DNA from 2 places in the Hyphomicrobium sp. MC1 genome. Region 1 is predicted to be linked to the other one. Evidence: predicted binding sites of a transcription regulator. Region 1 holds the regulator's gene; the other holds the start of a gene.
The links. Region 1 encodes PhoB, which activates phosphate uptake and scavenging genes when phosphate is short. Its sites were predicted from a motif close to TGTCATNNANCTGTCAT; they were not measured.

Region 1 (5,243 bases):
GTTCGCCGGTCCGCCATATGGCATCGGCATTCTGACCTCTGCCCTCATCCTGGCGATGATGGTGCTTCCCTTCATTACTGCGGTCTGCCGCGACGTTTTTGAGACCGTCCCGGCGGTGCTGAAAGAAGCCGCCTACGGCTTGGGATGGACCACCCGCGAAGTCGTGAAAAACGTCGTCATTCCCTATACCCGCGTCGGCATCATCGGCGGCGTCATGCTCGGCCTCGGCCGCGCGCTCGGCGAGACGATGGCGGTCACCTTCGTCATCGGCAACGCGCACCGAATTTCGGAATCGATTCTGGCGCCGGGCACCACAATCTCTGCCACGATCGCCAACGAATTCACCGAAGCGGTCGGCGACATATACACATCGTCGCTCATCGCTCTCGGCCTCATCCTCTTCTTCATAACCTTTGTCGTCCTGGCTCTCGCGCGCCTCATGCTGATGCGTATCGAGAAAAAGGCGGGAGCATAAACATGGCCTTGGATATGGCAAAATACCGCCGTCGGCGCGTGCGAAGCACGATCACCGTCGGCCTGTGCTGGGCGGCATCCGCGCTCGGCCTAACGATCCTGGCCGTCATCCTCGCGACGCTGCTGTTCAAAGGCTTCGCGGGCTTGAACTTCAAGGTCTTTACGGAAATGACGCCACCGCCCGGCAGCGACGGCGGCCTTCTGAACGCCATCGCCGGCAGCTTCGTGATGTCCTTCATCGGCGTCGCGGTCGGCACGCCAATCGGCATCCTCGCCGGCACGTATCTGGCGGAGTATGGCCGTTACAGCAAAGTCTCGTCGGTGATCCGCTTCATCAACGACATTCTGCTCAGCGCCCCTTCGATCGTGACGGGCCTCTTCGTCTACGAGATCCTCGTCCGCACGATGGGCCACTTCTCGGCCATCGCTGGTGCCGCGGCCCTGGCGGTACTTGTCATCCCGACGGTCGTTCGCACGACTGAAAACATGCTGCTGCTGGTTCCGAACCAGCTTCGCGAAGCCTCTTCAGCGCTCGGCATGCCCCAGTCGCTCGTCATCCGTAAGGTGGCTTACAAGGCGGCCCGCGCCGGCATGATCACGGGCGTGCTGCTTGCTATCGCTCGCGTCAGCGGCGAAACCGCTCCGCTTCTGTTCACCGCTCTTAACAACCAGTTCTGGAGCACCGATCTTAATGCTCCGATGGCAAGCTTGCCGGTCGTTATTTTCCAGTATGCCTTGAGCCCTTACGAGGACTGGCAGCGCCTCGCCTGGACCGGCGCACTGTTAATCACCGCAGCGGTGCTCACGCTTAGTATCGCCGCTCGTTACCTGGGTACTTCGAGGACATCCAAATGAACGTAATGTCAAAAGACGTCGACACCGGCCTGACCGAGAAAATTTCGGTCCAGGACCTGAAGTTCTACTACGGATCGACTCTGGCACTCAAAGGCATCTCGTTGCCGCTTTACGAGCGGCAGGTGACAGCCTTCATCGGACCTTCGGGTTGCGGCAAGTCTACGCTCCTGCGTGTTTTGAACCGCATGTACGATCTTTATCCCGGCCAGCACGCCGAAGGTAAGATCATGTTCGACGGTGAAAACATCCTCGACATGAAGGACCTGAACCTGCTGCGCTCGCGCATCGGCATGGTGTTCCAGAAGCCGACGCCGTTCCCGATGACGATCTATGAAAATATCGCGTTCGGTCTTCGCCTTTATGAGCGCCTGCCGAAATCCGAAGTCGACGCCCGCGTCGAAAGCGCCCTCGAAAAGGCAGCGCTCTGGAAGGAAGTAAAAGACAAGCTGCACGCCAGCGGCCTGTCGTTATCCGGCGGTCAGCAGCAACGTCTGTGCATCGCCCGCACAGTTGCGATCCGCCCGGAAGTCATCCTGTTCGACGAGCCCTGCTCCGCTCTCGATCCGATTTCGACCGCTAAGGTCGAAGAGCTGATCGACGAGTTGAAGAACGAATTCACGATCGCCATCGTGACCCACAACATGCAGCAGGCAGTCCGCGTCTCGCAGAATACTGCTTTCATGTACCTCGGCGATCTCGTCGAATTCGGCGACACCAAAAAGCTTTTCACAAACCCAACGGATAGTCGCACGCAAGACTACATCACCGGCCGCTTCGGCTAGAGATGACGTTGAGGCCAAACCGGATTTCAGGATTACGACGATGAACGAACATACCGTGAAGTCATACGAGGAAGAGTTGAAGCTCCTCGACCGCCGCATCGCGCAGATGGGCGGCTATGCCGAAAAGCTTCTCGTTCAGGCGATGGACTCGCTCGAACGCCGCGACCCTAAGCTCGCCGAGAAAGCCGTTTCCGACGATGTCATGGTCGACCAGCTCGAACGCGAGCTGCAGGACCAGGTCATTCTGATGATTGCCCGCCGCCAGCCGGTCGCCAACGACCTGCGCCACATCATGACAGTCATCAAGATTGCGGGCGACCTTGAGCGTATCGGCGACCTTGCCAAGAACATCGCCAAGCGCGCTCTCACCATTGCAGGGGAAGCCTATCCCAAGCCGCTGATGACCGGCATGCGCCACATGACCGAGATGGTGCAGCAGCAGCTCAAGGACGTTCTTGATGCGCTGACGACGCTCGATGCCGAGAAGGCGATGGAAGTCTGGCGCAACGACCAGCAGGTCGACGCTATGTATAACTCGCTGTTCCGCGAACTCCTGACGTACATGATGGAAGATCCGCGCAACATCGGTATCTGCACGCACTTCCTCTTTGGCGCCAAGAATATCGAGCGCATTGGCGACCACACGACAAACATCGCCGAGAACGTCTACTACCTCGTGCACGGCGTACCGATCGCCGACGATCGGCCGAAGGGCGACAAGACCTCTTCGACACTGATTACGCCGCGCCAATGACCGTACGACCCTGAGAGCAACCCCGATCCAATATCATGCCAGCTAAGATTATCGTTGTTGAAGACGAAGCGCCGCTAGCCGAGCTTCTGAAGTACAATCTTCAGTCGGAAGGTTACGACGTCGTGCAAGCCGCCGATGGCGAGGAAGCCGAACTATTGCTCGCCGAACAAACCTTCGATCTGGCGATATTGGATTGGATGATCCCGAAGATCTCCGGGATCGAGCTTTGCCGCCGTCTGCGCAACCGCGGCGACACGCAGAGCCTGCCCATCATCCTGCTGACCGCCCGCGGTGAGGAATCTGACCGCGTGCGGGGCCTGACGACCGGCGCCGACGACTACGTCACGAAGCCGTTCTCCGTGCAGGAATTGATGGCACGTGTGAAAGCCCTGCTCCGGCGCGCGGCGCCGGAGCGCATGAGCGATATTCTCGTCTCCGGCGAGATCACGATGGACCGCGGTGCCCACAAAGTGACGCGTGGCGTCCGCGAGGTCCGCCTCGGCCCGACCGAATACCGCATGCTCGAAGTCTTCATGGAAAGCCCGCGCCGCGTTCTCTCGCGCAGCCAGCTTCTCGACCGCGTATGGGGCCAGTCCTCGGAGGTCGACGAGCGCACCGTCGACGTTCACATCGGCCGTCTCAGAAAATCGCTGATCCGCGGCAACGAAGCCGATCCGATCCGCACGGTCCGTGGCGCCGGCTATGTCTTCGACGGCCGCGAAGCCGAAACGCAGGCTTAATAGCGAGCCATGTGTCCTCGGGCTTGTCCCGAGGATCCAGCAATCAACATCACCGCGGCATAATAGATCCCCGATCTCATGCCGAGGATGACGAGAGAATACAGCTAAAGACTGACTCTCAGCTTGGCGCGGTTAGGCAGCTAGACAGATTGCGCGCGACGCCATGCATCAGATCGAAGTAGAGCTTCGGCCCCGGCGTCAGCAATTGCCCTTCGACGTCGATCGTCCCCGAACGGGCATGCGTCCCTTCGGTAACCGCAGCAACAAGGTTTGGCTGGAACTCCGGTTCGGTAAAAACACAGACTGCACCGAGCGACGAAATCTTGCTGCGAACCTCCGTCAGTCTTTTTGCGCTCGGCGGCACGTCCGGGCTGACCGTAATCGATCCCACGGCGTGAAGCCCGAAGTGATGTTCGAAATACTGCGTCGCGTCGTGGAAGACGATGAAGGGCTTGCCTTGCGCCCCTTTCATTTCACTCGAAAGGTCATGGTCGAGCGTATCGAGATCGGCATCGAGCGCCGCCTCGTTGCTTTTCACTTTGCTCGCGTACTCAGGATAGCGCGCAATGAGCGCTTTCGCGATGTCGGCCGCAATGGCCTTGGCGTTCGACGGATCGAGCCAGAGATGCCCATCCTCTCCGTCCTCATCATGATCATCGTGATCGGCAGCGCCTGCTTCCTCATGATCGTGCGCGTCCGCCTCATGCTCGTGCTCATGCTTCTCGAACGTGCCGCCTTCGCGTTGATCCAGCAGCGTCACGCCATCTGCGCCCGCAAGCGTCACCACTTTGACGTTCGACGGCAATGTCGTCACGATCTTGCGCGTAAACGGCTCCAGCGTATCCGACACACGAACGAAAATATCCGCTTCGTTGATAGCCCGCGCTGTCGACGGCTTGAGCGTGAACGTATGCGGCGATGCCGATCCTTCGACGATAAGCTGCGGCGTCCCGATGCCGTCCATCAGACGCGTCACAAGCGAATGTACGGGCTTGATCGTCACGACGACCTTCGGCGCGTCGGCAGCGCTGACAGCGGCCGTAGCGCTTGTCATCGCGGCCGCCAAAAAACCGAAACATCGTGCCGCTGAACGCTTCATTCCCACCATCCTGCCGAGTAAAAGGATATAATATAACCATCGCCGTCGGCATGCAACCGCACCGGCGAATTGGCCTATACCCGCCAAATAGCGCAGCGCGTCGCAATCTCGCCACGTTCAATGTGCGTTTCGTATGAAACGCACTCCGAGAATCGCGCGTAATGCGGAGCAAAGGAATTGGGGCCGATCTTGCATAAGTCGTTCAATAAATGTCTCAGCCTCGCGGCCGCCGCGATAATGCTCCTCGCTTTCTCTATACCGGCCTCTGCGCATCCTCATATGTGGATCACATATGAGATGACGGTCGACTACGACAACGGCACCGTTACGGGCGTCGACCATGTCTGGAGCTTCGACGATTCCTATGCGGCGATGGCGCTCGAAGGTCTCGACACTAACAACGACGGCAAATACGACCAGCACGAGCTTGAGCCGCTGCTGAAGGTCAACATGGATGGCCTCAAAGAGTTCAACTACTTCACGGTGGCCAAGCTCGGCGAAGAACAATTGGCGTTCTCGCCGCCGACCCAAGCGCACCT
Region 2 (5,243 bases), 300 kb from region 1:
GCCGAGCAGCCCGAAATGATAGAAATTGCGCGCGAAGCGCGTGATGCGGCGGCGGCCCGTCAGCTCGCGGCCTTCCCAATAGGCGCGGGTATCGGCGTCGAGATGCGGCGCGATGAGATCGTTATAGAGGGCGACGTTGCGGCGGTCGTTGGCGGCGCCGAAGAAGCGATAGAACGTAGCGTGGTTCGGCAGATGCTGAGCTGCGGCGACCTTCAGCTTGAGCAGCGCGATGTGCGTGGCGTTGAGATCGACGGCATAGATGCGCGCCGGATTGGCCGACAGGTAGCTCATGACATTGCAGCCGCCGGAGGCAATCGTCATGATGCGCGTTTGCGGGGTGATTTCGAGCGCGTCCATGTCGGCGCGCGGATCTTCCCATATCTGCGGGTAGACCATCGAACGGAAGGCGAAGGTGAAGGTGCGCTCAAGGATACCGGCGAGGCTCAGCGCACGGTTCTGGTGCACAGCTTCGCTCAGAAGATCGATGCTCGTCGGTTCGAGGGCTTTAGCGGTCGCGTTCACGTGGGATACTCCGTTCGCCGGCTCGCTTTTCGTCCGGCATAATTGCCGTTAAGCGGCTTCAATCAACCAGCGGCCGGAAGGTGCCTGTGAGGCGCGCGCGGCCAAGTGCTCTTTCCAACGAATGATTTCAAATTGGCCGTCGAAGCGTTCGCCGATGGCGGTGCAGCTTTCGACCCAGTCGCCGCAGTTCATGTAGTGAATGCCGTCGATCTGGCGCGAGTTGGCGTGATGGATGTGGCCGCAGATAAGACCTTGCGCCTCACGGCGCTTGGCCTCGCCGGCCAGCGCGTCCTCGAATTCGCCGATGTAGTTCACGGCGCTTTTCACTTTGTGCTTCAGAAAAGCCGAAAGCGACCAATGACCGAGGCCGAACATGCGGCGAGCAAAGTTCAGCGGCACGTTGAGCGCGAGAGCTGCGTCATAAGACCGGTCGCCGAGAAATGCGAGCCAGCGGGCGTAGCGCACGACGACGTCGAATTCGTCACCGTGCAGAATGAGATAGCGCTTGCCGTCGGCGGCTTCATGGATGGCATCGCGGCGGATTTCGACGCCGCCGAAATTCATGCCGGTATAGTCGCGCAGGCCGTCATCGTGGTTGCCCGGAATGTAGACGACGCGGGTGCCTTTACGCGCCTTGCGCAGAAGCTTCTGCAAAACGTCATTGTGGCTCTGCGGCCAATAAGGACCGCGGCGGACTTTCCAGAAATCGACGATATCGCCGACGAGGTAGAGGTTCTGGCATTCGACGTATTTCAGAAAGTCGAGAAGAGCAGTCGATTGGCAATTGCGCATTCCGAGGTGAATGTCGGAAATAAAAACGGTTCGGTAGTTCAATTCCGGATTTGGTGCGCTCAAGGTCGGCCCCCAGTCAGTGCGCTTCCCATAAATGCGTCTATGCATTTCATGTAAAACGTAGGACGGGATTCATGTAACAGGCGTATGACGAACGCCTGCGGCCGGTAGTGTTGAGTGTAAGAAATCGCAGCTATTTATGGGTTTACCAACAGCGCGAGGCGGCGCGCGCGAGATATGCCGGCGGTTTCGATCGCCGCAAAAGTGTCATATGGCGAATATGCCACACACTGATGATTGCGCTGCCATCCACGCGACGGCAGCGCAATTTCGTATCAGTATTCGATGCGCTGAAAGATATGCTCCCAGGCGTAGAGCAGAATGGTGTCGACAGCGCCAACTAGAAGAAACGCCAGCGCAATCGGTGATGTCGAATTTTCGGGAAGGCCCATATCGACGCCCCTTGTCGATACGGCCAATGCTGCAGTCAGACTGAGAAGAGCGAGAACGGCGAAGACGATTTGAACGAACTTGAGCGAACGTTCACGCTCACGGCCGATGCTGTCCATCAGGGTGTCTCCTCAACGCGATACAAATGGGTGAACCCCGGAGAGAGACTTTAGTCGGAGCATAAGCAAAGGTGAAGTGAAATTTAATGATTTGTTAAGTAACAGCTTCGCGCGCCAGCTCTTTAAGCATTCTGCTTTGACGTTCAGCATCGGCGGGAAAATTCTCCGAGATCCACCAGCGCTCGAAGGCACTAAGGATGCCGCCGACTTTCGGACCTGGTTGAATGCCGAGTGCAAGGACGTCGTTCCCGGTGAAGGGCATGACCGGAATTTTCCAGCGATCGGCGAGTAATGCGCGGGCGCGCCAGCGCGGATCGGTGCTGGGGGCACCAGATTGTGCCCAGGCAAGGCGGACGGCGCGCGCGAAGGCATCGGCGCCGAGCCTGTAAAGTGCAGCTTGTGCAATCGCTTCGGACGTTTCCGGGGCGATGCCGGGATCGCCTGCGGATGCGCTTTTGAGACGCTCGGCTTCGGCATTCGAGAGCCGAAGCTCGCGGCCGAGAAAGGCTGCATCTTCCGGATTGTTGACGGCAAGCGCGGCAAGGCGCGCGAGCGCATCGGGTGGCTCGCCCAGTGCGGCTTCGATCGCAACGAAGCGCGCAAAGCGGTCAGGTTCGAGGCGCGTCCTGACGACAAGCTGAAGGATGCCGCTTTTTTCCATGGCGTTGACGACATCGACGGCGTTCAGCGCTGCGAGCAGTTTCAGCATTTCGGCGCGGACGCGCTCAGCGGAGAGCAGCGATAGTCCGTCTTTCAAGGCATTTGCTGCCGCCAGCCCTGCGGGATCGAGCTGGCCCTTTCCGTATTCGGCGCTGAAACGGAAGAAGCGCAGAATGCGCAGGTAATCCTCGCGGATGCGTGCCTCGGCATCGCCGATGAAGCGAACGCGACGTTGGCGTAGATCATCGAGGCCGCCGACGAAATCGTAGACGATGCCGTCGGCCGAGCAATAAAGCGCGTTGATCGTGAAGTCGCGGCGGGCGGCGTCTTCTTCCCAGGAGGTGGTGAAGGTGACGACGGCATGACGGCCGTCCGTCTCGACATCGTGGCGCAACGTCGTCACTTCAAAGGATCGCTTGTCAGCGACAACGGTAACGGTGCCGTGGTCTATGCCAGTCGGATATGCGCCAAGACCGGCATTGGCAGCGAGGCGCATGACGTCGGCGGGCAGAGCTGTCGTTGCGATGTCGATATCCTTGACGGGGCGGTTGATCATTGCGTTGCGCACAGCGCCGCCGACAACGCGGGCTTCCGCCCCGCCGGCAGAAAGCGCGGCGAAGACCTTTGCAAGCGCCGGGGCTCGTAGCCATTCGGCACTCATGCGGGTCGATTTGATGGCTGTATCAGTCATGCCGTTTCAGTCCTGCAATCACGGCTTTGCCGTCGGGGGCAGCGTTTTCGTCTCGTGAATGCTGCGCGCCGGTTCGAGCTTCCCGTCGACGACGGAGGCGGGCACATAGACGTCGTCGGGGCTGTTATAGGTGCGGGACGAAAACACGACGAGCGTCGCGAGCATCACGGCAGCGCCGGCAAAGAAGAGACGGATCAAGGGGGCACGGCTCAAGACCGTCATCAGGCCAGGCCATTCATCTTCGGAGAATGCAATCCAGGCGATGTAGAGGAACGTCGGCAGCAGGAAGAAAAAAATATTCTCGGTAACGATGCGGATCATGTGCTGAACAGTCTCCGATAGAGCGTGCGGATTATTCCCGCTGTCGCGCCCCATATATAGCGTTCACCGTAAGGCATCGCATAGAACCTGCGTTCTGCACCGCGCCAGACGCGACTGTGGATCTCGTGATTGGCTTCGTTCATCAAAAAGGCAAACGGAACCTCGAAAACGTCGGCGACCTCGTCCGGATTGGCCGTAAGCGTGAAGCCCGGACGTACGAGCGCGACCGAGGGCGTGATGATGTAGCCGGTGCCGGTGCGATAAGGCGAGAGATAACCGACCGGCTCGATGAAAGCCGCATCCAGGTTAATCTCTTCGCGCGTCTCCCGCAGCGCAGCAGCGAGAGGCGTTGCGTCTTGCTGCTCGACTTTCCCGCCGGGGAAGGCGATTTGTCCGGCGTGCGAGGGCAAATGGTCCGTTCGTGCCGTCAGCAGCACGGTCAGAGGCTCACGGGCGACGATGGGTACCAGGACGGCTGCGTGGCGCAGGCCAGCGGAAAATGGACCGAGGCCGGGGTTCAGATCGTCATCGCCAGGTGACTGCGGTTCATTCAGTTCAGGCGGGCTCGCAAGCAGCCGCGCACGTGCCAGGCGCTCGAAATCGGCAGCCTCGATATCCGGCGTTGCCATATTGGAGGCAGAAAGCGGGTTCATTTCGCAACCTGGCAGAAATTGAAGCGTGACCGTCCTGGGGTGGCCGGGGGCGGCTGAATCACGCTATTTTTGATTCGTCATTTAACTTGCGTCGTGTTTAGGGGCAGATGGGACTGCGCGTGGCTTACTTACGTATGACATCGCCGTTTCGGAAGCAGGGCATTTCGGCGCCCGCCCTGGCGCTCACGCTGGTTTGCCTCATGGTGCCGATCGCGCCGCCGCGCGCGACCGCGATGTCGACCATCGATTTTCTGACGTCGCTGTCCGATAGCGAGATAGAAGCTTTTCAAGTCTGGAAGACGGCGCGACAGAATTTCGAAGAGAAGCTCGATGCCTACTGGGATGCGGTCGAGCAGAAGCGAACTCTTCGCAAGCGTAAACGCGCAAAGGATATTCCGTTTTCGGCAAACGACTACGTGATGAGCTTTCCGCCAAAGTATGGAGGGCCGTCGCTGTCAGGTTCGCTCGCGTCGAAATATGGCCGATTCCTGGATGCGCAGCGGGAGGCCAACCCGTCGCCAAGCCGGGAGCTGGCAACCATTCCCGACTACCTCGCGGCCGCGAAGCGCGTCTACAACTTCGTGCCCGAACGCGTGACGGAAAAAGAGTTCAAGCTGCGCTATGCGTCAGAGGCTGCGGCCCTCGGTCTGTCGAAGGAGCAGGTGGTGCGTGTCTACGCGCTCGAAACGGGTGGCGTCGGCACCTACGATACGCAGGCCGGAATTCATCCGATCAAGAAGACAGGCCGCGCCATTTCCAGCGCCATTGGCTATGGCCAGCTTCTCGATGCCAATTCGATCAATGAACTGGCGCGCAGCGGGCCGACATTCATTCGGCTGCTGACTGCGAGATATCATGATCCGCGCAATTCGCCGGCCCGAAAAGCGCTGCTGCGGCACAAGCTGGTTGTGCTGAAGAAGATGTACGCGAACGTCAAGCATCAGCCGTTCGAATGGCATGTGCAGCAGGCCTATGCCAAGACGCAGGCGGGTATGGGTATTCACACTCTGAATATCGACGGTGACATTGGGCCGA

Region 2: a site for PhoB is predicted at 1,451-1,467, ahead of HYPMC_RS04140 (UDP-2,3-diacylglucosamine diphosphatase). Genes of this name have one in related genera too.

What each region holds. Positions count from the first base shown of each region.
Region 1 is NC_015717.1:576,437-581,679, reverse strand. It holds gene pstC (phosphate ABC transporter permease subunit PstC) at 1-475, shown strand, start outside; gene pstA (phosphate ABC transporter permease PstA) at 478-1,329, shown strand; gene pstB (phosphate ABC transporter ATP-binding protein PstB) at 1,326-2,111, shown strand; gene phoU (phosphate signaling complex protein PhoU) at 2,152-2,865, shown strand; gene phoB (phosphate regulon transcriptional regulator PhoB) at 2,901-3,605, shown strand; gene HYPMC_RS02655 (zinc ABC transporter substrate-binding protein) at 3,724-4,659, opposite strand; gene HYPMC_RS02650 (DUF1007 family protein) at 4,942-5,243, shown strand, end outside.
Region 2 is NC_015717.1:873,829-879,071, forward strand. It holds gene HYPMC_RS04135 (DUF3419 family protein) at 1-522, opposite strand, end outside; gene HYPMC_RS04140 (UDP-2,3-diacylglucosamine diphosphatase) at 571-1,422, opposite strand; gene HYPMC_RS04145 (hypothetical protein) at 1,650-1,883, opposite strand; gene HYPMC_RS04150 (CCA tRNA nucleotidyltransferase) at 1,978-3,234, opposite strand; gene HYPMC_RS04155 (DUF6111 family protein) at 3,253-3,555, opposite strand; gene HYPMC_RS04160 (CoA pyrophosphatase) at 3,552-4,208, opposite strand; gene HYPMC_RS04165 (hypothetical protein) at 4,328-5,243, shown strand, end outside.